DNA from 2 places in the Bradyrhizobium sp. 155 genome. Region 2 is predicted to be linked to the other one. Evidence: riboswitches for the same ligand, from Rfam matches in the RefSeq annotation. Region 2 holds a riboswitch; the other holds the start of a gene.
What was found. Region 2 has a riboswitch for cobalamin ahead of IVA93_RS24405 (DUF1636 family protein). Riboswitches for the same ligand answer to the same signal wherever they lie in the genome.

Region 1: it holds a riboswitch for cobalamin, as region 2 does, so the genes downstream of both, metE (5-methyltetrahydropteroyltriglutamate--homocysteine S-methyltransferase) here and IVA93_RS24405 (DUF1636 family protein) in region 2, are expected to answer to the same signal.

The regions. Positions count from the first base shown of each region.
Region 1 is NZ_CP064704.1:6,707,226-6,722,005, forward strand. It holds partial or broken gene IVA93_RS41050 (DUF6538 domain-containing protein) at 1-329, opposite strand, end outside; gene IVA93_RS40830 (hypothetical protein) at 716-844, opposite strand; gene metE (5-methyltetrahydropteroyltriglutamate--homocysteine S-methyltransferase) at 1,228-3,543, opposite strand; cobalamin riboswitch at 3,644-3,842, opposite strand; gene IVA93_RS32155 (IS701 family transposase) at 3,918-5,138, shown strand; partial or broken gene IVA93_RS32160 (IS5 family transposase) at 5,377-6,137, shown strand; gene IVA93_RS32165 (hypothetical protein) at 6,177-6,365, opposite strand; gene IVA93_RS32170 (4Fe-4S binding protein) at 6,608-6,811, opposite strand; gene IVA93_RS32175 (EAL domain-containing response regulator) at 7,418-8,632, opposite strand; gene IVA93_RS32180 (GNAT family N-acetyltransferase) at 9,233-9,748, shown strand; partial or broken gene IVA93_RS32185 (SMP-30/gluconolactonase/LRE family protein) at 10,326-11,206, opposite strand; gene IVA93_RS32190 (citryl-CoA lyase) at 11,203-12,030, opposite strand; gene IVA93_RS32195 (CaiB/BaiF CoA transferase family protein) at 12,086-13,351, opposite strand; gene IVA93_RS32200 (ABC transporter substrate-binding protein) at 13,406-14,428, opposite strand; gene IVA93_RS32205 (ABC transporter permease) at 14,462-14,780, opposite strand, start outside.
Region 2 is NZ_CP064704.1:4,993,988-5,008,767, forward strand. It holds gene cbiE (precorrin-6y C5,15-methyltransferase (decarboxylating) subunit CbiE) at 1-354, opposite strand, end outside; gene IVA93_RS24370 (cobalt-precorrin-6A reductase) at 353-1,099, shown strand; gene cobJ (precorrin-3B C(17)-methyltransferase) at 1,075-1,809, opposite strand; gene IVA93_RS24380 (precorrin-2 C(20)-methyltransferase) at 1,806-2,537, opposite strand; gene IVA93_RS24385 (precorrin-8X methylmutase) at 2,540-3,169, opposite strand; gene cobG (precorrin-3B synthase) at 3,169-4,332, opposite strand; gene cobN (cobaltochelatase subunit CobN) at 4,329-7,577, opposite strand; gene cobW (cobalamin biosynthesis protein CobW) at 7,577-8,626, opposite strand; gene IVA93_RS24405 (DUF1636 family protein) at 8,623-9,006, opposite strand; cobalamin riboswitch at 9,102-9,319, opposite strand; gene cobO (cob(I)yrinic acid a,c-diamide adenosyltransferase) at 9,360-9,995, shown strand; gene IVA93_RS24415 (cobyric acid synthase) at 10,006-11,454, shown strand; gene cobD (threonine-phosphate decarboxylase CobD) at 11,443-12,405, opposite strand; gene cbiB (adenosylcobinamide-phosphate synthase CbiB) at 12,417-13,358, opposite strand; gene cobU (bifunctional adenosylcobinamide kinase/adenosylcobinamide-phosphate guanylyltransferase) at 13,481-13,984, shown strand; gene cobS (adenosylcobinamide-GDP ribazoletransferase) at 13,981-14,763, shown strand; gene bluB (5,6-dimethylbenzimidazole synthase) at 14,768-14,780, shown strand, end outside.

The sequences.
Region 1 (14,780 bases), 1.7 Mb from region 2:
CGTGCCCCTGCAACGGTATCCCAGTTGGTCTGCTGGCTTGGGTTATCCCTGTACTGCTCCAGCCATCGCTCATAGGCGACCATGGCAAGACGATGCGCTTCCCGCTCGGTCAGAGGCACCGGGCCAGCGCGCAAATTCGCCCAGCGAGCTTCGAGTTCGGCAAGCGCTTTCGCATGCCGCACCTTTGCCTCAGAAGGATCGCGCGTCTGAAGGCTTACCTTTTCCTCGCGCTTGCCAAGAAGCTTACGCAGATCCTCCGGAACGGCTTTCCGGAGCTGATAGATTCCAGTTTTGGGATGCTTCCACGGACGCGACATAGCCAACGGCATTGTACCACCCTTCTGTACCACTGAGGAGCGGGTAAGCCGTTGAATTTGCTAATCTGCTTTGGATTTCACGCTCTTAGGAGAGCGATGGTGCCCAGGAAAGGACTCTGACCTCCAAGTCATCGACCGGACACCACTCCGGTCGAATCGCGCCAGTCACGGCGGTCCGCGCCATGCCTGGCGCACCAAAAAAAGCCCGGCCTCCTCCGGAGGCCAGGCGAAAGTCACGCAGGAACGACGCTGCTTTACGCATCGCACCAGCTTTCGTCGGCAGGGAGGACTTACCGCCGATTGATCTTCGGCGAGGGCATTCGCCGTCAAACAAGGAGAAACGGATATCACTCCGCGCGAAATCTGGAGCCGTTTGCCTTCCGCTCCTGTCGGAAACTTCACGACTTTTCCACCACTCGCCCGCTGTCCGGTTGGGACGGCAGTGCCTTGACCGAGATGGGATCCTGCGCCGGTTTGGCTGCCGTGCCCTGAAACACAAGCGGCAGTTTGCCGTCGCACAGCAGCATTTGGTACGTCCCCAAAAACCAACAACGCTCGATTACCTCTCCCGAAGAGCGTGCCAGGGCCTGAATTTCGTATGACGTTCCGTAAGGACCGTAAAATAGATTGTTGTGATGAGACGCATCCACGCGATGGATAAATGAAAAAGTCGGGCTGTGCTTCGCGTCGAGCGTTAATGACGTCGCAATAGGACCTGATCGGACCTCGCCGGCATGCTGTCGGCCGTCGGGTCGAGAATCGAGCTTGTCGCCGGCTGTATGCGACCGCCTCCGCCGACGCCCGCCCGCATTCCGCGGCGCTGGGAACTTTGAAAGCTCCCAAGGACATCGTAAGCCCCCAAAGCGCGTGCATCTTGTTCACAAACGCGTTGGCGAAACGCTCCGGCCCATCATGGCTCGGCCCGCAACTCGCGTGCGGCGGCCACCATATTGACGAGCGCGGGACGCACCTCCTCCCACCTTCGCGTTTTCAGTCCGCAGTCGGGATTGATCCAGAGCTGCCGATCGGAAACTCGCTGCCGCGCCAACACAATCAGCTGCTTGATTTCCGCCGCTGCGGGAATGCGCGGTGAATGAATGTCATAGACGCCGGGCCCGATCTCATTTGGATATTTGTAGCTCTTGAAGGCCTCGAGCAATTCCATCTTAGAACGCGACGTCTCGATTGAAATGACGTCGGCATCCATTGCTGCGATCGCATCGATGATTTCGTTGAACTCGGAATAACACATGTGAGTATGGATCTGAGTTCCGTCGGCGACCACGGAGGAGCAAAGGCGGAAGCTGTCCACCGCCCAATCTAGATAGTTCTTCCACTGCGATTTGCGTAGCGGCAATCCCTCCCGCAACGCAGCCTCGTCGATCTGGATCATGGTCGCTCCAGCCGCCTCAAGGTCGATGACCTCATCTCGGATCGCGAGAGCGATCTGTCGGCATGTCTCGCGCCGCGAGATGTCGTCACGGACAAACGACCAGTTCAGGATGGTCACCGGTCCGGTCAGCATAGCCTTGACGGGTTTTTTGGTCAGAGACTGCGCATAGCGCCACCATTCAACGGTCATGGGCTTCGGCCGGGAGACATCTGCGAACAGGATAGGCGGACGAACGTACCGCGAGCCATAAGACTGAACCCATCCATGCTTGGTAAAAGCGAAGCCCAACAGCTGCTCGGCAAAGTATTGAACCATGTCATTGCGCTCGAACTCACCGTGTACGAGCACGTCCAGGCCGATATCTTCCTGCCACTTCACGGTACGGGCTGTCTCCGCTTTCAGAAGCTGCTCGTACTGCGTGTCATTCAACGTTCCCCGCGCATGAGCCGCGCGCGCATTCCGGACATCGGCCGTTTGCGGGAAGGATCCGATGGTTGTCGTTGGGAACATCGGCAAAGCGAACGCGACGCGCTGGACGTCGGCACGCTGGGTGAACGCACTGCGACGGCGAAGCATGCTATCGTCGATCGCGGCGATTCGTCCGGCGACATTCGCATTGTGGATCTCGGGCGATGTTTCGCGGGTGACGGCTGCCTCCTCCGTAAGCGCAAGTTCATCGGCCACCTCGGCAGCATGGCCGGCCAGCGCTTTGCCCAATATCGAAAGTTCCTTGATCTTCTGAACTGAGAACGCCAGCCATGTCTTCAGATTGGGATCGAGATCGGTCTCTAGCTCAATGTCGATCGGAACATGAAGCAGCGAGCAGGAAGGAGCAATCTGAACACGGTGCCTGCCCAATTTTTGGACCATAGGAGCAAGTTGGTCGAGCAGCGCCGGAAGATTGGAGCGCCACACGTTCCGACCATCAACGACGCCTAGTGAGACCACGAGATCTCTACGGGTTGTGGCGACAATTGCGTCCAACTGGTCAGGTGCCCGAACCAGATCCACATGAAGCCCGGCAACGGGCAAGGCCAAGGTTGTTTCAAGATTGTCGCCGATAGCCCCGAAATATGTGGCCAGCATGATTTTAAGGGCCGGCACAAGCTTTGCGAAATGAGCATAGGCCCGGCGGACAGCCGCCCGCGATGCTTCGTCGACGTCCATCACTAGGCATGGCTCGTCCAGCTGAACCCATTCAGCACCGCGCGAGGATAGTTCGCGGAGAACATCGACATAGACTGGGAGGAGCCGATCGAGCAGCGACAGCGGATTGAATGCGGGATTTGCGCTTTTGCCAAGCTTCAGGAAAGTGACTGGGCCAACTAGGACGGGGCGCGTTTGGTAGCCGAGGCTTTTTGCCTCCTCATATTCCTCGATCGGCTTTCGAGAGGAATACTTAAAGATCTGATCCCGGTGAAATTCCGGCACCATGTAGTGGTAGTTGGTATCGAACCACTTCGTCATTTCCTGTGCGGCTACGCCAGGCCCATGCTGAGCGTGACCACCGTCCTGAGCGCCACGCGCCATGGTGAAGTAGGTCTTGAGCGACACAGGACCTTCGGTCCAGCCGTAGACGTCGGGAATGGCGCCGACCATTAGGCTGGTATCGAGCACATGATCGTAAAACGAGAAGTCATTCGAAGGAATGACGGTCGCACCGCGGGATTTCTGCCGTGCCCAATTAGCGGCACGAAGTCCACTCCCCGCCTCGAGGAGCTCGGCTTCGCTGGAGTTTCCCGCCCAGTACCTCTCGAGCGCGACTTTGAGTTCGCGTCGTGGGCCGATGCGTGACGTCCCCAGTGTGGCAACGGGAAGCGAAAGAAAAGACATAGCTCAGACCCCATGATTGGGGCAAAGGCCATGGCGGACGCATGCAGCGAATATCGCGTGAGCGACAGCTGCTTGGCGCACACCGGGACACCCCGCCCGTGGACGATATATTGTCGAGGCAGGTCTCCTGGCTCGCGGGTCGTCGCTGCTGTCCGGCCTTCCCGAAGCCGCATGGCTTCAGTGACTTCGTTGGACAGCGGCTCGCCGCTTACAGTTGCGGGGGCAGCGCCGGCATTGCACCGGCTTCCCTCTTAGCTCCGGATCAAACGAATCCGAAGACCACGACGACTGGCATTAGGCGCACGAGGATCGATCCGTCAACCTACTAGCATTACAGTTGCTTTTGTTGCGGGCTTCTGAATCCATGGGCAACCATGATTCGAATGTCGTGGGCGCGGGCCGCGTCGGTTGAGGCGACGCTTGCGTTGTGGGCGGCGTCGCTTCGAGAGATCAAGCAACGGATACGTCCGTTGTTCACGCAAGAGCGTGTTGCGACGAATGCAGGTCTGTTCCTGGAAGGTCTGCTCGGAGATGAGCAGCGCAAGACCGGTTGGATGCGCGCGGAGGCGGCTGGCGATCCCGGCCCATGGCGGCAGCAGGCGATTCTGGGTCGTGGAGACTGGGACGCTGATGCCCTGCGCGATATCGTGCACGACTATGTCATCGAGCATTTGGCGGATGACGATGCGGTGCTCGTGATCGACGAGACCGGTTTTCTCAAACAGGGCAAAGCGTCATGCGGAGTGGCGCGGCAATACACTGGTTCGGCAGGAAAGATCACGAACTGCCAGATCGGCGTCTTCGCTGCCTACGTTTCGCGTCATGGCCATGCGTTCATCGATCGCGCGTTGTATCTTCCGAAGGAATGGACCGACGATCCAGATCGTCTGGAAGCCACATATGTGCCTGCCGATGTCGGCTTTGCGACCAAACCAAAGCTTGCGACGAGAATGATCGCACGCGCGATAGCCGGGTCTGTACCATTCAAGTGGGTTGCCGGTGATACCGTCTACGGTGTTGGCAACATCGAACAGCAACTACGTCGGGCAGGCAAAGGCTACGTGCTTGGGGTCAGCAGCGCTCATGTGTTTCGATCCTGGGGCAAGCGACCGCCGGTCGCCGGTACGGCTGCAGACCTCGCCCGGACGCGGCGCTCATCCGACTGGAAGCGCCTGTCGGCGGGAGCCGGAACCAAAGGACCGCGGCTGCACGATTGGTGTTATCTCGAATTGGCGGATCTCGAGGCCGAGCAGTCCAACAGTGCAAATGACGGTTTGTGGACACGCGGTCTACTGATCCGTCGTCGCATTGCCGATGATGACCTCGCCTTCTTCACCACCTGGTGCCCAGCGGGAACAGCCATTGAAACGCTGGTCGCGGTCGAAGGCCATCGATGGGCGATCGAGGACAGCTTTGAAACGGCGAAAAACGAGTTCGGGCTCGATCACAACGAGAGCAGATCCTGGCATGGCTGGCACCGTCATGTGTCCTTGGTGATGCTCGCCTTCGCCATGATGGCCGCGATCCGACATCGCGCTAATCCGCCACCGCCCAAAAAAACGAAACGGCGCCCCCCGGCAAAAGCCAAAACATAACCACCCCACCACTGATCCGTTGGTCAATCCAGGAAATCCGCCGCATTGCTATCAGACTTGCGCGGAAGCGGATTCAACCCGCACACATCATCGCATGGTCCTTCTGGCGCAGAGCTCACCAGGCTGCCGCTCAACGCGCCCACTTCAAATCAAAAAAGCAACTGTAATGCTAGGGTCTGTACCTAATTAGCGAGTTCTGATTCCCTGGTGCTAAGTTGATTCGGCACGGGGGACTTCGATGCGCAAAGGACTGTTCTGGCTCAACGACAAGCAGTGGGCTCAGATAGAGCCGCATCTGCCAACGAACCAGACCGGCCCGGCGCGCGAAGACGATCGACGCATTATCAGCGGTATCATTCACATGCTCCAGTGCGGCGCACGCTGGCGCGATTGCCCGTCCGACTATGGCCCTTACACGACGATCTACAATCGGTTCAATCGCTGGGCTAAGCGCGGACATTGGCAGGCGATCTTTGAAGCGCTCGCCCGCTGCGGCAAGGACCGAGTGGCTTTGTCGATCGACTCCACCTCGATCAAAGCGCATCGCTCGGCGAGCGGCGGAAAAGGGGGGAGTGTGAACAGGCGATCGGCCGCTCGCGCGGTGGGCGGACCACGAAAATCCACGCGCTGAGCGACCCTGATTGCAAACCTTGCGCATTTCATCTCACTCCGGGACAAGCCGCAGACATTGCCGCAGGGCCGGCCCTTTTGAAGCTCGCGCCGCCCATGTCTTCCCTCATTGGGGACAAAGGCTACGATGGCGACGGCTTTCGCGCCGAAATCGTCAATCGCGGCGCGAAACCCGTCATTCCAAACAAATCCAACCGGGTAACCCTCCACAGCTTCAGCAAGCGCCTCTATAAAGGGCGCAATGTTATCGAGCGCTGTTTCTGCCGGCTCAAGGATTTCAGGCGTGTTGCTACTCGCTACGACAAACTTGCCAGAAACTTTTTGGCCGCCGTCCACCTCGCCGCTCTCGTCGCTTATTGGATCAATTGAGTCTGAACCCTAAGTGTCGCCGCACCCTAGCTCCATGCACTAGTGCATGGGGAAGGTGGGCAAGCAGATGCCGAGCTTCTCGTACGTCTTCAGGATCTCCGGATCGATCTCGTCGCGCGTGGAGACCGTCTCTTCGGCTTCGAAGTGACGTAGCTTTAGATATCCTGCAAGCTGATCTTGGGATATTCGACGCCCGTCCACCTCGCCTCGGCTCGGCTCGTCAGCCAACGACGATAAGCCTCAACGCGACGACCTGGAGCATCGAGGCGGCCTTGTCATTATTCGAGACAAATTTGACGGTCTCCTCTGACAGAGCCCTTCGAGCGCTTCTCGGAGTCGATCAGCGCCTTAAGCTCATAACGATGTTGATCGACCTCGATGCGCCGCACGCGGACGGCGGCCTCCACAAGCTCGACATCTAGTCCTTCGTTCGCAAAATCGAGCGGTGAAGCCTTCTGGACGCGGGCTGCTTATGTTGTCTTAGACGGGACACAGGTGTCAGGCACCGGACAGACCACAGCGCATTGCGGCGTGTCGGAATGGCCCTCGCACTCCGTACACTTTTTTGCATCGATAACGTAAATGTCGCGCTTGAGGCTGATCGCCGCGTTGGGACACTCGAACTCACATGCCCCACAAACGGTGCATTGCGAAGCGACGATCTTGTAAGCCATGCCTTCCGACTCCTTAGGCGAGCGATGCCATTGGCGATCCCTTTCAAATGCCGTGCCAAGGACAGGCGCGCTCAATGATGGGCAACTTGCCCAATGGTGCTGTGCGGGGTCTGAGACCGTGTTGCATCTGCGACAGCATGGGCCGCTTCAATATCAAGCCGTGCGAGCCCTCGGGCGCCTACTCCGATAGCCGGTCGCGACTCGACTGCTGCGAGCTTCCGTCGGTTTCGCGGGGCCAAGCAACGCTCGACGATTCCCGAAACCGGCGGCGCGAGTAAAAGCCGCGAGCCGACGCACGTCTACGCCGGATGTCGGCAAACCTCCGGTCACACGCCCTGACCGGAGATTTTGTCCAAGCCGCGCTCACGCCTGCAACGTTAGCTCCGCGGATTGACTCGCTGGAGGCTTGCCAAAACGGCTTTGTGCTACAATACCCTTCGGCATCGCTTCGGAGGGAAATGAAGTTCGGCCGGGAGAAGCGATACTGGGTTTGCAAAGTGACCGATTTAATTGCAGTCAGCCGCATGCCTGGTGCCGAGTAGGCATGGCCGCGCGGGCCAGCGCTGGTACGCTTTGCCTGGCTGTGCTCAGTCACTCCTCATACAACTATTTTGGACGAAGTGGAACAGGGCTGAAAGATGACTGTGCAAATTGCTTCAGCGGCATGGCCTTTCCGAACAGATGGCCCTGCGCAAGGTCGAAGCCGAGTTCGGTCACAGCGATCAGGTCGGCGTGGCTCTCCACGCCTGCGGCGACGGTGCGCACACTGTACTCTTTGGCTAGATCGACGATATGGCGGCACACCGTTCGCTTCAGGGGCCCATTTCCGCAACCGGCGACGTACTGCCGGTCCACTTTTAATTTCATGAACGGGAATTTTTCGAGCCCCATCAGCTGCGGCCAATTGGCGCCGATATTGTCGATTGCAAGGCCAATGTTGTGAAAGCGAACCTCACGCGCGACCTCGATCAGGAGATCTAGGTTCTGGATCGCTTCCTCGCTCTCGATTTCGATCGTCAAGCCGCCGAAAGCGGGGTGCGACGGCATGCGCTGACAGAGATCGCGTACCGCCTGCGGGTCAATCAGGAATGCTGCCGGGAGATTGATGGAGAGATCGGTCGAAGTTTGCTGCTCCAGAAGATACTTCCAATCCTTGATCGCGCGGTCGATCACGAACTGCGACAAGTCCCTAAAATGAGGATCGTGAGCCTCCGGGATGAAATACGCTGGTGGAACAACGCCCCAGGTCGGATGCCGCATTCGCACAAGCGCCTCGGCGCCGCGGCGGCTGAGGGTACACGGGTCAAAGTTCGGCTCATACCAGAGCTCAAGCCAGCCAGCGTGTAAGGCTTCTCCGACATGGACTGCGGGACGGGGCGCCGGCTCTCTGGGCAAGAGCATGGCGACCCGATCGCGCAGCGTCTCGGCTGCAAACGGCGTCCTCAGCGGCGGCAGCATATCAAGTCCATATTCGCCCCCGACCTGCTGCACTGCCGTCATGACGATCGACTCGCGGGCGCCGAACGCCAGCACTCTGCCTGCAAATTCTTCGCGTACGAGTATCTCGAGCAATCGTCCAGGCTCGATGCGATCGGAGCCAATGCCGAGCAGGATCAGATCAGGGAAGTCCGTGCAGAGTACGCGCGGCAGCTCGTCAGCAGTCCCGCATTCGCTGATCACAAACCCCATATCCTCTAGCACATCGCGTAGAAAGGCGCGCAGATGCCGCTTGCCCACGGCCACGCACGCTCGCGGCCGCACCTTACGCTGGCCGAAGATTACAGGTTTCCCTCCGACCAGTTCGGCCTGCCCATGCTCCATCGCAACCACTCCCCTTCCGTGAAGGTCCCTTAAACGAGGAGCGAAGGTCCATACAAGCAGTGCTTGCCACTATCTTTCGATTCTTCGAGGTAAGCTTAAGATAGTGCATTAGCGTGCAAAATCTTTTCGCGATGTTGTTCAGACGATTTTGTCGGGCGCACGCGTATGATACCTGTCCCGGCTCGCGCAACTTTGTACGAGTGACGCACACGTGTGTGGGGAATCTCACCTTCGGACGCGCCGAGCTGATGCGCCCTATGCCACGGCGATGATCATGCTGCAAGATGTACTGAATCGACTCTCGTGAGTGATGATCAGCAATCTCTCCTACGAAATGTTTGATCGGCATGGCCGGCCTGCCCACGCGCGAATGTGCCGTCTCGTGGATTTCCTATCTAGTCGAAGGAGATCCAACTGAGTTCGCAGCGGGTCAAGCCGCGGTCGATTCTAAGAACGGCAACAGCTTGCACTTACCTCACCTCTGTTGGTTATAGCGAGTGCGGACGTCCTATTCCCTATCGAGCTTGATAGTTTCTCTCAGTTGCGTTCTCTGTATCCTTCTGAACATGGATATCCTCAAGAGGGACTGGAGGGACTAACGTGACGGGTGTTCGTGTTGGCGCTGAAGCGCAAGGCTTGCCCCACGGGGGCACGGCTTTGCGCAAAGGCGTGCCAGGAGATGAGAACGCGATCGTAGAAGCCGTCGGAAAGCTACTTTCTGAATTAGGTGGTCCCGAACCAGAGTTCAGCCTTGAAGGCGCAAAGCAGACTGCTTTGCGCCTGATTCAGGATCCCGAAGAGGGCTTCATTTTTGTCATCGAGGAACAAGCCACCCGGCAGATTGTAGGGATCGCTGCCATCTCCGCCGTACTGGCCGTGAGAGCAGCTGGAGCGTACGGCGTGCTTCAGGAGCTATGGATTTCTCGGGACTTCCGAAGCTCTGACCGCGGTGGGCATCTGCTCGAGGCGGTACGTTCGGAGGCGAAGCGCCGAGGCTGGCAGATGATTGAGGTTGCGTTGCCCCCTGATGGCTATCCGGCCTTAGAACGGGTACGCCGTTTCTACGAGGAGAGGGGATATCGGGTTGGAGGATTGCGCGCGCGCAAGAGGCTATGACAGACTGCGACCTCTGCTCCACACTTAAAAGCGCTCCTGGTCCTGTCACTAAAGACTTTCAAGGCAGACAATCCTGCTGCTTGTTGCTTCTCAAAACGAACGCTCCAACGCGTGCGTCGCGGCCGAGGACAATCGAGAACCTCGGCGCTGATGCGGTGCTTACTCCCACTGCGAGCGGGTTACCTCTTCGACTTTTTTGGCGGGTATCAACCATCAAATCGTTCTTCATGGTGCGGAGCGATACGATGGTCTTCTCAAGGCTCGTGGACCGCGAGCGGAAACCTGCCCGGCTAGAAGGCGCGGAGCCAGGTCGGCGGCGGCCCGTTGCGGGCGAAGCGCGACCCAGCCTTACAAACGATAGCCGAGTCGTTCTTTCGTGCTTCCCACACAATGCCGCCAGTTTGGGATCACCGCACACAAATGCGATCCATTCGTCGCCAAGTCCAATGCCTCGGCAACTGGCAAGCCAATCATCTATGGGGCTTCTTCCTGCAACTTGATTCGGTGGACCGTCGCGTAAAGGGATTCGGTACCACGCTGTCGCTCCTGCTGGCGAACGTTCAAGGAAGGTGACGAAATCAGCCATCAACACTGATTCGGTAGAGGATTCCGTAATGAGCAATGTGCCGTTTGCCGCCTCCAATACGAGGTTCGTGCAGGTCGCCCCAGCGCAGGACTTGATGCGGGCGATCGTTTCGCCGTTCGGCGCCATGACGAAGACGTGGCCGAGGGAGGCGAGCGCGACAAAGAGCCGCCCGTTTTGATCCATCGTCAGCCCGTCAGGACCGCTGGTCCCGAAGGACAAGCTGAACCGTCCCACCTTCGCAGCCCCGCCGTCACGCATCAGCGGCACGCGCCAGCTGCTGTTGTCGCGCGTCATTGCAACGAACAACACGGCCTCGTCGGCGCTGAGCACCAGCCCGCTCGGGCTTGGCCAGTTCGAAATCAGGCAATCGAGCCGGCCGGCAGGACACAGTCGGACACCCAGCCGGTCGGATCGTGCACTCCAGTTCGCCCCTGATCGGTGAAATAGATGTCGCCGTTAGTCGCGGTATGCAGGTCGTTGCAGCCTCTGAAGGACTCGCAATTGCGGTTGCCCCAGAAGCGGGCTGATAGTATCCCGCTGCGGATCGAGCTCCATGAGGCCGTTCATGTAGTCGGCCACCAGCCCCCGGCCATCAGGTGCGATCTTCAGACCAATCGGCCAGCCGTCATATTCGATTATCAGAGACCAGATCCCGTCGCGCGAAATCCGGAAAATGCGGCCGAAGGGGATATCGACGACGTAGAGATCCCCGGACTTGTCGAACGACGGCCCCTCGATGAAACAGTCCACCGATGGCCTCCGCGGTTGGCATCCGGCCCATTTCGAGGAAACACCACGGCGACGAAATTCCGCGGCATCGACGAGAACACGCGGGTCTCAGCCAGCTGAGGCGGCTTGTCGAGATACATCATGACGGGCCTCCCAGCGTGCGGCGCGGCTGTCCCTCATATTTGTAGCCAAACTGCTTGGGCATCGGTCCCTTGTTACGATCCTTGCGCCTGGTCTGTTCCCAGGCGTGGGCCAGGATTCCGACCGCTCGCGACAGGCAGAAGACGCCGCGCGCCAGCGGTGGCGCGAATCCGAGCTCGCCGTAAATGACCGCGGTCGCGCCATCAATGTTCATTGGGATGAGTTTGCCCTTGCGCTGCTGCATCACCCGCTCGATCGCGCGGGCGGCCTTGGCATAGTCGCCGCTGACACTGCCCTCAGCACTTGCGTCATCCACCAGCGCCAATAGCGGTGCGGCGCGGGGGTCGACCGAATGAAACCGGTGGCCGAAGCCGGGCAGATATTTGCCGCACCTTGCAGTGAAATGGTCAATTGCGGCGGCCGCGGCCTCGCCGATCTCTAGGCCATCGCGCCTCCGCAGCACATCTTCGTAGAGTTCGACCGCCTGCTCCCCTGCTCCGCCGTGCACCTCATCGAGTGTATTGATGGCGGACGCCATCGCACCATTCAGGGGCAGCCCACAGCTCACCGCCATCTGCGCAATTGCGATGGAGGGCGCGTGCGGACCGTGGTCAACGGACGCGACCAGCGCAGCTTGCAGCAGCCGCTCCTGCGCTGGCGTCGGCAGATCGCCGCGCAACATCAGCCAGATCATGGCGGGAAAGGAAATCCGGCCGATCAAATCTTCGATTGGATAACCCCGATAGGCGATGCGACCGGGCGCGATGTCGCAGATGGAGGTTCGCCACCAACGGGCCGCTTGCTGCCGCAATTCTTCTTCGTTCATTTCCGGTTCCGCCCCTTCAACCCTGCCATTGCCGATCGCCGCAAGCCGTCGAATATCATGATATTGGTCCGTCCGCGGCTACGCGGACGGGCAGGAAATCAGCCGCCCGTTGCTTTGGCGTCCCGACGGCCCGGGTTGAGACCAGCTGCTCGACCTCCGCATACGAATAGCCGAGCCGCTGCAGCCATCGCTCGGTGTCTGCTCCGAGCGTCGCAGGTGGTGAAGGCACCGAAAACTCCTCATCCAGCCGGAAGCCCGGCCGCATGATTCGTAACGGCTGCGCACCATCTTGGTCTGGGGCCAAAGTCTCGACGAATCCGCGCTCGAGGAGCTGTGGCTGCTGCAAGATTTGGGAGACCGTCAGCACGCAGCCTGCGGGGACTCCAGCCAGATTCATTTGGGCCTCCCATTCTTCAGCGGGCTTGCAACTCAACGCCTGGTTCAACTCCGTGTTCAGCGCTGCGCGATGGACCTTGCGCATCTCGCGCTCAGCAAAGCGTGGATCCGTCTTCAGGTCCGGTCGGCCAATCAGGTCGCATAGGGCTTGGTACTGCTTCTGCTCGTTGGCGGAAATGTTCAGCGGGCCTGTTGCGGTGCGGAACGTGCCGGAGGGAGCCGCGGTGAAGTTCTCGTTGCCGATGGGCTGCGGCTCGACACCAGCGTTCAGGTGGTTGGAGACGACCCATCCCATCGCTGCAACGGTGGCTTCGAGCAGGGACACGTCAATGAACCGACCGCGGCCGCTATGCCGCTGTTCGACCAGAGCCGCGGCTATGGCAAAGGCAGCAGTCAGTCCCGCAATCGTATCCGAGATCGGAAAGCCGGTGCGCAGGGGAGCCGAGGCCGTATCGCCAGTGACGCTCATGGCACCAGACAGACCCTGAACGATCTGGTCATAGGCCGGACGGGCGGACCATGGCCCGCTCTGCCCAAAGCCGGAGATCGCGCAGTAGACGAGACGCGGGTTGTGCCTGCTGAGCACATTAAAGCCTAGGCTAAGCCGTTCCATCACCTTCGGCCGGAAGCTTTCGAGCACCACATCGGCTTCCTTGACGAGTCGCAAGAATACCTCGCGGCCCGATTCCGACTTCAAGTCCAGCGCCACGGATTGCTTGCCGGCGTTCACCGCGACAAAAGAGAGGCCCTGCAAGCGCTCTGCCCTTTGCGGATCGGCGCCGAGGCGCCGCGCAAGGTCGCCGCCGTTCGGATTTTCGACTTTGATGACCTCCGCGCCAAGACGCGCGAGATGATAACCGCAGAACGGACCGGCCAACACGTTCGACAGGTCCAGGACGCGGATGCCGGTGAGCGGCAGAGACATCTGAAGACGCCTTCCTTTAGGTGATCCGATGGTGAGGGCTTGGCCGGCTGGCAGCTATTTCAGTTGTTGTGCGGCGCGTTCCGCGAAACGATTGGTGAAGGTTTTGTTCAAGTCGATCTTTGCGGCAGCAATTTTTGGATCAAAGTCGCTTAGGACAGCCAGCGGGACCTTGGCCGCCTCGATGTCCATCTGTCCGGTTGGCGAGAAGAGCGCTTTCGATGCGTTCATGATTTCGATATTCACCTCGCGATTGTCAGTCTTGTAACCAGGAGGAATCGTATCGACGAGCTGCTCCGTCGGCGTTGCGTTGATCCAGCGGTGAGTTTTGAGCAAGGCGTTGACCAGGCGCTGGACCGTTTCGGGATTTTTGTCGATGAAAGTCTGCTGAAGGTAGAGACACGCGGTCGGATAGGACCCGCCGAAGGCCTGCTTTGAGCCTTCGATCGTGCGCGCATCGAACAGCGCTGTCGCGTTCTTTTTGCGCGCGAGAAGCGTCGCGATGGGATCGAAATAGACCAGGGCATCGACGTTCATGGCCTCAAGCGCCACCATGCCCGGTGCGCCGCTGCCGACGGCAATGATGTTGACATCGCGTGAACCCAATCCTGACTTCTTGATGTAGTAGCGCGCCATACTCTCCGTCGATGACCCCGGCGCCGTGATCCCGAGCCTGAGCCCCTTCAGGTCGGCGCCGGTTCTGACCTTGTCGGCGAGGTCGCTGCGGACACCGAGCAGGACGCCGGGAATGTCATTCAACAGGAACACGCAGGAAATTTGCTTACCCAGCACCTGCATCTGAATGGTATGATCGTAAAAGCCGATAGTCCCGTCGACAGAGCCGCCGATCAGGGCCTGCAGAGCCTTTGAGCCACCGGCCTGGAAGTTCTCGACGGTAACGTCAAGGCCTTCTTCCTTAAAGGAGCCAAGCTTCACTCCAAGTTCGACAGGCATATAGTTGAGGATTTTTGACCCCACCGCGATCTTCAATTTTGTTTTCTCGGGCGCGGTGGCATGCGCCAAAATGACCGAGAATGCGGCCAGCGCCACCACCGGCATCAATCTTATGGAAACGTGCATGCGAACCTCCATAATTGATGGGAGAGCGTACGATCAGCTTTCGTGCGCAGGCGCCGGCCGCCAGACCAGGAGCCGCTTTTCCGCGCAGTCGACGATGGCATCGAGGGCAACGACGAAGGCGGAGAGAACGATAATTCCTGCGAACACTCCGGTCGCATCGAGGACGCCTTCGGCCTGCGCAATTAAGTGCCCCAATCCTGCGGACGAGCCGAGATATTCCGCGACCACGGCTCCCATCACAGCCATGCCGACGGACACCCGCAGGCTCGACAGAATCCAGGTCGTGGCGGACGGCAGGTAGACGTGCCGTAGCAGGGACGACTTCGAAGCACGCAGCAGGCGGGCATTCGCC
Region 2 (14,780 bases):
AACGGATTCCAGACGCCAGCCAAGCCGCGCAGCAACGAGCGAGAATGTCGAGGGAGCCGCATACGCGATCCATTCGTCGCCATGGAGCTTCTCGGCGAGGCTCGCGCCGGCCCCGTGCCAGAACGGATCGCCGGAGGCGAGCACCGCCGTCGGGCGACCACGGCAGCTCAACACGATTTCTGCATCGAACGGCACCGGCCATGGACGGCCGCGCCCGGTTATGCCGGCGAGTGCAAGATGCCGTTCACCGCCAAAGACAGTTTCGGCATCATCGAGCGCCTTTCGGCTTGCCTCGGACAGCCCGGCAAGGCCATCTTCGCCGATACCGATGATGGTCAGCCAGGGATCAGCCATGACGCGCGCCCTCATTCTGGGCGGAACGGCCGACGCGAGCCTGCTCGCGGCGGAGATCGCGCGCGCCAGCGTCGATGCCGTGTATTCCTATGGCGGCCGCACCCGCGCGCCCGCCGGTCAGCCGTTGCCGACGCGGATCGGCGGTTTTGGCGGCGCAAGCGGACTTGTCGATTACATTGGTCGGGAACACATCACGCATGTAATCGACGCGACGCATCCCTTTGCCGCCGAGATGAGCCGCAATGCGGTCGCGGCATGTGCGGAAACCGGCACGCCGCTGATCGCTCTCGAGCGAGCGCCGTGGACCAAAGCGCCCGGCGACAACTGGATCGAAATACCTGATGTCGACGCCGCGGTCACCGCACTGCCTGAAGTGCCGGCAAATGTGTTCCTCCCCATCGGCCGCCAGCACATCGCGCCGTTCGCGACCAAGCCGCAGCACGCCTACACGCTGAGATTCGTCGATCCGCCCGATGCGCCGCTGCCCTTCGCCGCGGACGTCATCGTGTCGCGTGGGCCGTTTACGCTTGAGGGCGAACTGGAGATGCTGCGCGCGCGAGGCATCACCCGGATCGTCGCCCGCAATTCCGGCGGCGACGGCGCGCGCGCCAAGATCGACGCCGCCCGCAGGCTCGGCCTGCCCGTGATCATGATCTCGCGGCCGCAACTGCCGGAACGCTTGCGGGTCGAGAGCGTGGCCGAGATCATGCAGTGGCTCGGTCATCGGGCCTGCCTCGGCGCATAGACCCAGCGGCCGACGCGGCGTGTCTGCGAGTTGCCGACGATCACCAGCGTGCGCATGTCGGCCATCTCGGGCCGGGCTTCGTTCAGCCTGACGGTCTCGATCTTTTCGTCGGCGGCGCTGATCGCGCGCGCGAAAATCACAAGACGGTCGCCACAGCCGGCCTCGTTCAGCACCGCGAGCGCACGGCCAAATCCTTCCGGCCGGCTCGCCGAGCGCGGATTGTACATCGCGATGGCAAAATCGGCTTCCGCGGCGAGCCGCAGGCGCTTCTCGATCACCGCCCACGGCTTGAGATTATCGGAGAGATTGATCGCGCAGAAATCATGGCCGAGCGGTGCGCCGGCGCGCGCGGCAGCCGCCAGCATCGCAGTGACGCCGGGCAGCACGCGGATCGGCAGCTCCTGCCATTGCGGCGCCTGTTCGAGCGCCTCGAACACGGCGGACGCCATCGCGAAGACGCCGGGGTCGCCGGAGGACACGATGACGACTTGGCCGCCTTCGGCCGCGAGCCGCAGCGCCTCGCTCGCGCGCTGCAGCTCTTCGCGATTGTCGGAAGGATGCAAAGTGAGCCCTGCCCGCGCTGGCACGCGCGCGACATAGGGCGCGTAGCCCAGAATGTCGGTCGCGGCGGCAAGCGCGGCGGAGACCTCGGGCGTCACCAGCGCAGCGCTGCCCGGGCCGAGGCCAGCGATGGTCAGCGTGCCCGTCATTCGGCGGCGTCCGGATGCCGGCCCTTGCCGTGCACGAGCACGATCGCAAAATAGGGGCAGTCGGCGGCGTCGATCTCCGCAAGCCGCACCACGCGCTCGCCCGGCATGGTGCCGCGCTCGACCAGCCACGCATCGTCCAGCCGTCCGGCGGCAGCGAGCGCGCGGCGCACTTTCGCGAGATTGCGCCCAGTCTTCATGATCACGAGCGCATCGGAATCGCGCATGCGGCGTTCGAGCTCGTCCTCGGCGAGCGTGCCCATGAGCACCGTCGTCACGTCGTCGCCGAGCGCAATCGGCTGTCCCACGCCATTCCAGCAGCCGACCATGCCGGGAATGCCGGCGATCACCTCGATCTCGACGCGGCCCTGCAGGCGCATGTGCAGATGCATGAAGGAGCCGTAGAAGTAAGGATCGCCCTCGCAGAGCACGACGACGTCGACCGCGCGCGCCAGCCGCGCCAGTCGCTCCGCCCATTCGTCGTAGAAGCCGGCAAGCAACTGGACATATTCAGGCGTGTCGAAGGCGATCTCGGTCGTAACAGGATATTCCATCGGATATTCGGTGACGTCGGCAGCCAGCATGCCCTCGACGATGCGGCGCGCCTGGCCGGGCCGGCCCTTTTTGCGGAAATAGGCGACATGCCTCGCGCCGCGCACCGTGCGATCGGCGCGCACGCTCATCATATCAGGGTCACCGGGGCCGAGACCGCAGCAGATGATGCGTCCCATCGCTATTCGCTCCGGCTCGCCAGCGCGTTCACGGCGGCGACCGTGATCGCGGAACCGCCAAGGCGGCCCTCGACCGTCAGCGCCGGCACCGGGGAAACGGCCATCAGCGCAGCCTTGGATTCGGCCGCGCCGACGAAGCCGACCGGACAGCCGATGATTGCCGCGGGCCGTGGGCAGTCCCGGTCCTCCAGCATGTTGAGGAGATGGAACAGCGCGGTCGGCGCATTGCCGATCGCCACGATCGCGCCGTCGAGATGCGGCCGCCACAGCTCCAGGGCCGCGGCCGAACGGGTGTTGCGCATGGACTGCGCGAGCGCGGGAACGGTCTCGTCGCCCAGCGTGCAGATGACGGCGTTGGCGGCGGGAAGCCGCGCCCGCGTAATTCCTTCAGAGACCATGCGCGCGTCGCACAGGATCGGTGCGCCCTTCTGCAAGGCCGCGCGTGCGGCGACCGCCATGCCTGATGTGAAGCGGATATGCGCTTCGAGGCCCACCATGCCGGCGGCATGGATCATCCGCACCACCACCTGCTCCTCGTCCGGCGTGAAGCGCGCAAGATCGGCTTCGGCCCGGATGGTGGCAAAGGACTGCCGGTAGATCGCCGCGCCGTCGGTCTCGTACGTGTGCGGCATCAGTGCCCTCCCATCAGGATGGAGGGATCTTTGACGATGTCGTCGCGATTCAGCCCGCGCAGGATGGGCTCATCGCGCGTCGACCCGGCGCGCACGAGATCGAAGCCTGCGCCGGTCGCGACCAGAGTGATGGCGGCGGGACCAGAATGGGCGCAGCCCTTGGCACAGCCGGAGACGTGTAGCCGTGCGGCCGCGCCGATGTTCGGCGCCAGGGCCGCGGCAAGGCCACGGGTATCGGCATGCGCCTCGCCACAGCGTGGCGCACCGCTACAGGCGATGACGCGCAGCGCAGGGTCGTAGGCCTCGGTGATCAGGCCGGTCGCGTTCGGCATCACGCGCTTGCCTTCGCTCAAAACCATTCGCCACGGCGTCATGCGCAGCGCATGTCCGCAACCGGCGAACTGGTTGAGCGTTGCATGCGCCATCTGTCCGAAGGCGACCCCGACCATCGCACCTTGCGCATAGAGGCCGGGACGCGCCGCGGCCATGATCGGCGCCGGCTCGGCCTCGCCGCGCAATTCCGCCGGCAGGATTGCACCGGCCGCAAGATGCGCCGCCATCCGCCCTCGCCCGCCTCTCGCGCCGCCTGAGGTCACGAACCAGCCGGCGAATGCGAGCGCGGTGCTCACGGCCTCGCCACGGGCGACGGAGCGGCCGAGTTTGTCGCCATCAGCCCGCACCAGCAGTCCGCCGGAACGATCGCGCTCGATCCGCACGTCCGCGGAAGCGCCCGCCAGCACGCGTGAGGTGCCGTCATCGATGGCGAAGCCGAACTTGGTTGGAAGTTCGAGCCGGCTGTCGGCAAGCGCCTCCTCGAGTTCGGCGGCGAGCGATTGGGTCGCGTCGCCGCTACGCCAGAACGGCGTCACGAGGATGTTGCGACGGGATTCGGTCTCCGCATCCGGGTCGAGCAGCGCCAGTTGGGAGAGGCCATCGAGCAGCAGCCTGTGGCTGGTCTCGTTGACGCCCCTGATCTGGAGATTGGCCCGGCTGGTCACGTCGATCAGGCCATTGCCATGGCGTTCGGCGAGATGAGCCAGTCCGGAGATCTGCGCCGCGTCGAGCCGTCCGCCGAACGGACGCACGCGGACCACCAGCCCGTCGCCCGATTGCATCGGGCGCAGCGCGCCGGGACACCAGCCCTTGACCACGGAAGCACTCATGAGGCCTCCCGCAGCGCAGCCGCAATCGAGTTGCGGCGCGTTCGCCAGAGCGAGGCTTCATGCAGGCGCGTGAAACACGCTTCCATCGCGGCGAGTGCCGCCGGATTTTCGCGGGCCATGAAGGCGCGGACGTCGTCATGGCCGAGCGTCGCATCGTAGTAGAGGTCGAACAGATGCGGCGGCACGGCGCCGGCCAGATGCGCGAAGGCGGCCATGTGCTCGAGCGTCGCGGTGATCTCGGCCGCCCCGCGAAAACCGTGGCGCATCATGCCCCCGATCCAGGCCGGGTTGGCCGCGCGCGCGCGGACGACACGGGAGATTTCCTCGGTCAGCGTACGCGCATGCGGCTGCTCGGGGCGCGTCGCGTCGAGATGATAGAGCGATGGCCCTGCCGCGCCGAGATGGGCCGCGGCGGCCGCAATGCCGGCCTCATGCGCGGCATAGTCGGCCGCGAGCAGAAGATCGGTTTCCGGCAGATCCTGCACGTGAACAAAAGCATCGGCCGACAAGAGCCGCTTCTCGATGCCGGCGCGATCGGGCTTGATCTCGCCATCGGCCGAGAACGCCCATGACGATGCCGAGAGCCACGCTTCGCCGGCGGCTTCGCGCGTCTCGGGCGTGAAGGCGTCCGGGATTGCCGAGAGGCTCACGCCGTATTGCCCGGGACGCGGCGCGAACACGCGCGATGTGCGATGGCGATAGGGATTTTCGTCGCCCTCGTCCTCGCGGGCCGACAGCGCCTCGGCTGCCGCCTCGAACAATTGCGCAAGGCCTGAGAAGACGTCGCGAAACAGGCCCGAGACACGCAGCGTGACGTCGATGCGGGGCCGGCCAAGCTCCGCAGGCGCGATGATGTCGTAGCCGGTCACACGGCCGGACGCGTGATCCCAGCGCGGTGCAAGGCCGGCCAGATGCAGCGCCATGGCGAACTCTTCGCCGGCGGTGCGCATCGTCGCCGAGCCCCAGAGATCGACGACAAGGCCCTTTGGCCAGTCGCCGTGATCCTGCAGATGACGACGTAGCAATTCTTCGGCGAGCTTGATGCCTTGCGCGTGCGCCGACGGCGTCGGCACCGCGCGCGGATCGACGGCGAAAAGGTTGCGTCCCGTGGGCAGCACGTCCTGGCGGCCGCGATAGGGCGAACCTGACGGCCCCGGCGCGACGCGCCGGCCTGCAAGCGCGGCCCGCAAAGCGTCGCGCTCTGCTTCACCGCAGGCGCCGCGGCCGAACACGTGCAGGCCGTCGCCGAACTGGCTTTCCTTGAGATCGCAGACGAAGCGGTCGATCCGCGGGATCGCTTCGGCCGGAGCGGCCGCTGCATCGAGGCCAAGATCGTCTTCGAGGCCAGCCGCTCCTGCCTCATCGCGGATCGCGGCGATCAGACGCTGGCGGCGGGCGGGATCGAGACCATCGGCCGTCGAGTACTCGTCGAGGAGGTGTTCAAGCCTGCGCAATCCGTCCGGCACCGCTGATATTGCGAGCTGCGGCGGCAGATGGCCGATGGTGACGGCCCCCAGGCGCCGCTTGGCCTGCGCAGCCTCGCCGGGGTCGTTGACGATGAAGGGATAGATGACGGGCAAATCGCCGATCAGGGCTTCCGGCCAGCACGCCTGCGACAGCGCCACGGATTTTCCGGGCAGCCATTCCAGCGTGCCGTGCGCGCCCATGTGCACGACGGCATCACAGCCCTGCTCGCGGAGCCAGAGATAGAACGCGACATAGGCATGGCGCGGCGTGCGGGCGAGATCGTGATAGTCGGCATCGCGCGCGGTCGCATCGCCACGCTCCGGCTGAACCGCGATGATCGACCGGCCGCATTGAATCGCAGCGAAATGGAACGCGCCGTCGCGACAACCCGGATCGGTCTCCAGCGCGCCCCAGGCTTGCGCGAGATCATCCTGCAACACTTGCGGAAGGCGCGACAGTGCAGCACGGTAATCGGCGACGCTCCAGCTCAAGGTCTGCTTGAGCAGCGTCTCACCGAGCGCATGGACCGGATCGAGATCGAAGCCGGCCTCCGCGAGATCGGACACCAGGGCCTCGACCGACGCCAGCGCATCGAGACCCACCGCGTGCGCGATCTGATGCGGACGGCCCGGATAGTTGGAGAGCACGAGTGCCATCCGCTTGTCAGCGGCCGGCGTCTCCGCAAGACGCCGCCAGGCCGCAACGCGCGCGGCCACGGCCTTCACGCGCTCCTCGTCGGGCTTGTGTGCCAGATGCGAAAATTGCAAATCGGGATCGCGCATCGCGGCAGACTTGAAGCTCACCACGCCCGCGAACAGGCGGCCGTCGACCTCGGGCAGCACCACATGCATCGCGAGGTCGCCGGGCGACAGGCCGCGGAGCGAGCTCGCCCAGTCCTCGCGGCGGGCCGTGGAGAGCGCGACCTGGAACACGGGGCAGGATGCGGCATCGAACGGCGTCGTGCCGTCGTCGGCCATCGCCGAGAACGCCGTCGCATTGACGATCGCGGCCGGAGGATTTTGCGCAAGATGCACCCGCAACCAATCCGCGACCCCCGCGGCTTTCAGCGAGGTGACGAACACACCAAACATGTCGAATCCCTTCTCGCGCAATGCGGCGATCAGGGCATCAACCGGGCCGGTGTCGGCAGCGGTGAGATAGGAGCGATAGAAGGTCACGAGCGCGCGCGGCCTGCCCTCGCCCGACGTCGGCGCGGCGACGACGCCGCGCGCGGGGTCGTAAAAGCCCATCTCGGGCACGGTCATCTCGCCGATAACTGGCCCCGCATAGAGTCCGGAGGCCAGCGCAAGCTGCGCGATCGCGGCTTGCGATGGGACGGGGCCGCCGGTGTCGCAGAGCACCTTGAGCCGCCGCAACGTCGAGACCGGCAGGGTCGAATACGCGTCCAGCCGCGTATCGTCGCGGCCGTCGGCCGGCAGCACGGCCAGCACGATGCCGCGCTCCTTCGCCAGCTGCTGCAGGGCCGCGAGCCCATACGGCCAATAGGATTCCCCGCCGATCAAACGCACGAGAATGCCGCGCGCGTGCGCAAGCGTGCGTTCGACATAGGTGTCGACCGAGAGCGGATGACGAAGTTCTGCGAGATTGACGAGCCGCAGCGACGGCAGGCTGTCGCGGCCACGGCGCCAGCCGGCAGCGAACGCGGCAAGATCGGAATCCGAATACGAGAGCACCACGAGATCGGCCGGGTCCTGGCCAATGTCCCTTGGTATCGCGGTCTCCTCGAGACCGCGGCTCTCGCGGAAGACGACGTGCATCAGATACCGGATCCTGAAAGACCGAGTCCCGCCTTGATCGCGGCCTCGTCGATATCGCCGTGCTCGCCGATCACGACCAGCTTTGACTGCCTCGCACCCGCGCCCCAGGGCTTGTCGAACTGGTGGCGCACGCGCTCGCCGACCGCTTGCAGCAAGAGGCGCATCGGCTTGCCTTGCACCGCGATGTAACCCTTGACGCGCAGCACATTCTGCTCGCGCGCCAGACGCTGAACGGATGCGACCAGCGCGTCGATGTCGGTGACCTCAGGAAGATCGATCACGACGGACGCAAAATCGTCGTGCTCATGATCCTCCTCGCCGTCGTGATGCGAGGGACGCGCGGCGAGATCGTTTTCGGCGGCAGCACCGAGGCCGAGGATGAGGCGCGCGTCGATCGCGCCGTCGGTGATCGCCAGCATCGGCACGCGGCGCGACATCTCGGCGGTGATCGCCGCCTTGGCTGCTCCGAGGCCTGCCGCGCCCGCAAGATCGGCCTTGGTCAGCAGCACGATGTCGGCGCAGGCGATCTGGTCCTCAAACACTTCCGACAGTGGCGTCTCATGGTCGAGATTGCCGTCCGCCGCGCGCTGCGCTTCGACGGCGTCGGGGTCGGGCGCAAAACGGCCGGCGGCGACAGCTTCGGCGTCGGCCAGCGCGATCACGCCGTCGACCGTGATGCGCGAACGGATCTCCGGCCAGTCGAACGCCTTCAGCAGCGGCTTGGGCAGCGCCAGGCCCGAGGTCTCGATCAGGATATGATCGGGCCGCACCGGCCGCGACAGCAGCTTCTCCATGGTCGGAATGAAATCGTCGGCGACGGTGCAGCAGATGCAACCATTGGCGAGCTCGATGATGTTCTCTTCCGGGCAATTCGCATCGGCGCAGGATTTCAGAATCTCGCCATCGACGCCCTCGCTGCCGAACTCGTTGACAAGCACCGCGAGCTTCTTGCCGTTGGCGTTGGCAAGCAGATGCTGGATCAGCGTGGTCTTGCCGGAGCCGAGAAAGCCCGTGACGACCGTGACCGGGACTTTTGCGAGCGAATTCATTCGGCGGCCTCCGGCACGACGGCCAAGGGGGAAATGGGGGGAATGCGGGCAAGCGATTGCTTGCGGAATATCTCCGGGCGGCTGCGCCAGGGCACGAGGCCGTCGGGCGCGGCCGCATAGGCCGCGGCGCCCGCGACCACATCGCTCGCATTCGCATCCGACAGACGGCCATAGACATAGGACCAGCGGCCGGGCGCGCTGAGCGCGACGGAGCAACCCTGGTTGCATGCAGACAGGCATTCGACGGGAACCACGCTGACGCCGTCGGGCACGCCGGCCTCGAGGATCGCGCCATGCAGGCGCTTGCCGGGCGTCGTCTCGCCTTCGCCAAGTGTCTCGCCGGCGCGGCAGGTAATGCAGACATGAAGTGTGACGGTCATCGCTTCTTCCAGAATAAACAGCGGGAAGCGATGAGGCCCACGAACCGTTCTTGCGAAGGCCCGTTTCCCCGTCGCGGAACACCCCGTCCGCCGGTCCAAAATCGTCCGCGTTGGCAGGTCTCCCGGCTTGCGGAGCAGGGTTTCCCCTTCGATCCCCGCCTTCCCGATCCCCAGGGGATCAGTGGCTTCGGGCATCTCTCCGGTCACGGTCGCGGGGGCGGCTGCATTTTGGAACCAAATCTTGCCGATTCGGACCCTATCGCATTCCCTCTTCGCCTGTCGTAGGACAGGAACCAACGCCGGGCCACCATTTGCCCCCGACCGCCTCTTGTCAAGCCGAAGGACCCCGTCCGATGACGCCCGAACCGGATACCCAGACGGCCGACGAAACCGACGCCCGCCACGCCTCGAAAATGGCGAAGAAGAAGGTCGCCCGCGACAAGATCATGGCGACCAAGAGCGGCGAAAAGGGCCTGATCATCGTCCACACCGGGGCCGGCAAGGGCAAGTCCTCTTCGGCCTTCGGCATGATCGTCCGCTGCGTCGCCCATGGCTTCCCCTGCGCGGTCGTGCAGTTCATCAAGGGCGCCTGGGACACCGGCGAGCGCCGCATGCTGACCGGCCATTTCGGCGACCTATGCCAATTCCACGCCATGGGCGAGGGTTTTACCTGGGAGACGCAGGACCGCGCCCGCGACATCGCCGCCGCGCGCGCCGGCTGGGAGAAGGCCAAGGAGCTGATCCTCGACCAGAATCTCCGCATGGTCGTGCTCGACGAGATCAACATCGCGCTGCGCTACGACTATCTTGACATCGCGGAGGTCGTCGAATTCCTCACGACGCAGAAGCCGCCGATGACGCATGTCGTGCTCACCGGCCGCAACGCCAAGGACGAGCTGATCGAGATCGCCGATCTCGTCACCGAGATGACGCTGGTCAAGCATCCCTTCCGCTCGGGCATCAAGGCGCAAGCCGGCGTCGAGTTCTAAGAAACTCGCGATGGCGCGCGCATTGATGATCCAGGGAGCCGGCTCGGACGTGGGCAAGTCGCTCATCGTTGCCGGCCTCGCACGCGCCTTTGTGCGACGCGGCCTGCGCGTGGTCCCGTTCAAGCCGCAGAACATGTCGAACAATGCAGCCGTCACCGTTGACGGCGGCGAGATCGGCCGCGCCCAGGCACTCCAGGCGCTCGCCGCCGGCGTCGAGCCGCACACCGACATGAACCCGGTGCTGCTCAAGCCCGAGACCGATGTCGGCGCGCAGGTGATCGTGCAAGGAAAACGCATCGCGACCGCGCGTGCGCGTGAATATGCGGCGATGAAACCGTCATTGATGGGCGCCGTGCTGGAGAGCTTCGAGCGGCTGAAGGCGCGCGCCGATCTCGTTCTGGTGGAGGGTGCCGGCAGCCCGGCCGAAGTGAACCTGCGCAAGGCCGACATCGCCAATATGGGTTTTGCGCGCAAGGCCGATGTGCCGGTCGTGCTGGTTGGCGACATCGACCGCGGCGGGGTCATCGCGCAACTCGTCGGCATCAAGACGGTGATCGACCCGGACGATGCCGCGATGATCCAGGGATTTGTCATCAACAAGTTCCGCGGCGATCCCACATTGTTCGATGACGGCTACAGACTGATCGAAGAAAAGACCGCATGGCGCGGCCTCGGCGTGCTGCCCTGGTTCGCGCGCGCCGGCGAGCTGCCGGCCGAGGATGCGCTGGGCCTGAGCGATGCGCGCAAACCGGGTCAATGCAAGATCGCCTGTCTCGCGCTGTCGCGAATCGCCAATTTCGACGATCTCGATCCGCTCAAGCTCGAGCCCGGCGTCGATCTCGTGATGGTGCGGCCGGGCGAGGCCATTCCCGGCGACGTGCGCCTCGTCATCATTCCCGGCTCGAAATCCACCCGCGGCGACCTCGCCTTTCTGCGCGCGCAGGGCTGGGACATCGATCTCCTGGCGCAGTACCGCAGAGGCGGCCATGTGCTCGGCCTCTGCGGCGGCTATCAGATGCTCGGACGCAGCGTCGCTGATCCCGAGGGGATCGAGGGCCCCGCCGGCGACACACCGGGTCTCGGACTTCTGGATGTGGAAACGGTGATGAGCTCGGAGAAGACGTTGACACGCGTCGCAGCGCTGCATGCCGCCACCAATCAGCCGATCGAGGCTTATGAAATCCACATCGGCCGCACTGATGGGCCGGATCGCGCGCGGCCATTCGCAAGGCTGAATGGCGAACCGGAAGGCGCGATCTCGCGCGACGGACGCGTGCAGGGCAGCTATCTGCACGGCCTGTTCACGTCGGATGATTTCCGCAAGGCCTTTTTGGCGAAGCTCGACATTCCCGCCGGCGACGAGCCCTATCACGCAAGGGTCGAGAGCGCGCTCGATGCGCTCGCCGATCACATCGAAGCCCATCTCGATGTCGACGGCCTGCTCGCCCTAGCGCGCTAGAGTCTCGGCCAGGCGGGTCCATTCGGATTCGCTGCCCGGAAGCCCGAGGCGCAGCCATGTCGGCTCTCGCGCGAACACGCGAGACCAGATATGGCGACGCGCCAGCTTCTCCTGCGCGGCAAGGGCGTCGGGCGTCTCGTAGAGACGAAACAGCTGCGTCCCGCCGACGAGCGTCCAGCCTTGCGACTGCACCATGCCGTCGAGGCGAACGCAGTCTCGCGCGAGCCGCGCGGACGTGGCCTCGGCCCAGGCATCGTCACGCAGAGCGCGACAGCCGATCGCGATCGCCGCTCCCGAGACCGGCCAAGGTCCCGATATCGCCGCGACCCTGGCGATGTCGGACGAATTGCCGAGCGCGAAGCCTAGCCGCAGGCCGGCAAGGCCATAGAACTTTCCGAAGGAGCGCAGGATCAGCAGCCCCGGCCGGTCCCCGGATGCAAGCGATAGCTGCGGGGCTACATCGGCGAAACTCTCGTCGACGACGAGACGACCGACGCGCGGCAGCAGCGTCAGCAAATCCCTTGGTGGGTGGCATCGGCCGTCGGGATTGTTGGGATTGACGACTATGGCGAGGTCCGCGCCCGCCAATGCGTCGAAGTCCCCGACCTCCTGGACCTCCCAGCCCGCGGCCGAGAGGACCCCGGCATATTCGTTGTAGGTCGGGGCGAGGATGCGCGCGCGGCCGGGTGGCGCAAGTTGCGGCAGCAGTTGAATCGCCGCCTGTGCGCCGCCGAGCGCGACAACCGCCGCGCTCGTGCGGTAAGCGTGCCGCGCCGCTTGATGCAGCGCCTCGATCTCGGCGCGCGACGGCAACGCGCTCCACGCGCGCGAACTCACCTCGCCCACGGGATAAGGCAGGCGGTTGATACCGGTCGACAGATCGATCCAGTCCTCCGCGCGACCGCCGAAGCGCTGTTGGGCCTGATCGAGATTTCCACCGTGCTCGCGCATGCGCTGTTCTTTCACGCGAAGGCCAGGATCGCAAGGATGCCGGCGAGCAGCAGCATGGTGCGGCGGTAAACCGTCAAGCCTCGATCGATGTCGGCGGCAAGCGGATCGCGCGCAGCTTCATTCAGCCATGGCTCGTTCGTGATGCTGCCGTGATAGATCCGCGGACCGCTGAGCCGCACACTAAGCGCGCCCGCCATGGCCGCTTCCGGCCAGCCGGCATTGGGCGAACGGTGACGGCGTGCATCCCGCGTCATGCACGACAGCGCCTCTGATCGCCGTGGCGCCAGCAGCACGAACAGAAGTCCGGTCAGCCGCGCCGGAATGAAATTGGCGACATCGTCGATGCGCGCCGCGGCCCAGCCGAAGGCTTCGTGGCGTTCGGAGCGATGGCCGATCATGGAGTCCAGCGTGTTGATCGCCTTGTAGCCCAAAATGCCGGGCAGACCGAACAGCGCGCCCCAGAACACCGGTGCGACGATGCCGTCGGACGCATTCTCGGCGAGGCTCTCGATCGCAGCGCGCGCGATCCCGGCCTCGTCAAGCGCGGCGGGATCGCGGCCGACGATGCGCGAGACCGCCTCGCGTGCGGCGGCGATATCACCGGCCCGCGTGGGATTTGCGACGGCAACAACGTGGTCGTGCAACGAGCGCAAGGCGATCAGCGGCCAGGCCAGAACCCCGACCAGCACGAGCTGGATCAATCCCAAGGGAAGCAGAGACTGCAGCACCCAGCCGAGCGCGACAGCGAGCGCGATCACGACGAGTGCTCCGGCAAGACCCGCGGCGCGGCGAAATGCCGGCGGATCGGACGGTCGATTCCACGAGGTGTCGATGGCAGAGATCAGCCCGCCCAGCCAGGTGACGGGATGGCCGATCCGCGCGAACAACCACGACGGCCAGCCCAACAGGGCATCCACCACCATCGCCACCGCCATCGCACCCGCAAAACCCACACCCGCCTCCTGTCCCGCCCCTGTTGCGCAAACGACGGCCGGAGCGCAAGCCCCCGATTGGCGGATTTCGGCTTTGTTTTTGGCCTCGTTTGGTGATTAGTGCTGGCCGACAGGAGATTTTTATGGCCGTCATCTTGATCACGGGCGGAGCGCGATCGGGCAAGAGCGCCCATGCGGAAAAACGCGCACGCAGCTTTCCGGGCCGCCCCGTCTATATCGCGACGGCCGAGGCGCTCGATGCGGAAATGGAAGCACGCATCGAAAAGCATCGCAGACGACGCTCAACCGATTGGATCGAGCGGGAGGTACCGCTCGATCTTCTGCAGGCGCTGATCGAAACCGATGGCGGCGGCGCTAGGCTGGTGGACTGCCTGACCCTGTGGCTCTCCAACATGATGCATGCGCAGCGCAACTGGGATCACGAAGTCATGAAGCTCGCCCTCTTCCTGCGCGGCCAGAAGAGCCCTGTCGTCTTCGTCACCAACGAAGTCGGCCTCGGCATTGTGCCCGACAATGCGCTGGCGCGGAGCTTCCGCGACGCCGCCGGCTTCATGAACCAGGCCATCGCGGCCGTTGCGGACGAGGCCGAGTTCGTCGTCGCCGGCCTACCGATGAAACTGAAATGATGCCGCGCGACCAATTTTTGCGAGACGTCATCGCCGATCTCAGGATGGCGGCATCGTTCGTGGCAATCCTCCCCATCGCATTGTCGAAGCCCGCAGCTGACGGCGCCGTCGCACGCGCGACCTGGGCTCTTCCAGTCGCGGGAGTGCTGGTCGGCCTTGCCGGCGCCTTGGTCTACAAGGTCGCGAGCCTGTTGGGTCTGTCGCCGAACCTTGCCGCCCTGCTCGCGCTGGCCGCGACCGCCCTCGTCACCGGCGCGCTGCACGAGGACGGCCTTGCCGATACCGCCGACGGGCTCGGCGGCGGCCGCACCCGCGAGCGCAAGCTCGAGATCATGCGCGACAGCCGGATCGGCACCTATGGCGTCTGCGCGCTGATCCTGTCGTTCGGCCTGCGCTGGAGCGCGCTCGCGACGATCGCCAATCCGTGGGCCGTCGCGCTCGCACTGTGCGCTGCGCACACTGCGGCCCGCGCGGGCTTGCCGGCCTTCATGTCGCAGGTCGCGCCTGCGCGACCTGACGGCCTGTCGGCGAGTGCGGGATCACCGCCGGGCCGCAGCGTTGCAATCGCATTCGCTGTTGGAATCCTCGCGCTCGTGCTCGCGCTTGGGCCGGGCAAGGCGCTGGTGAGCCTGATCCTGCTCGCTCTCTCCGGCCTGATGCTGGCGCGACTTGCCATCCGCCAGATCGGCGGGCAGACCGGCGACATCCTCGGCGCGTTCGAGCAGACCGGCGAGATTCTGATCCTGCTGGTTGCCGCAGCTTTCCAGATCGGAGGGTGACGCAATGGTCGAATTCG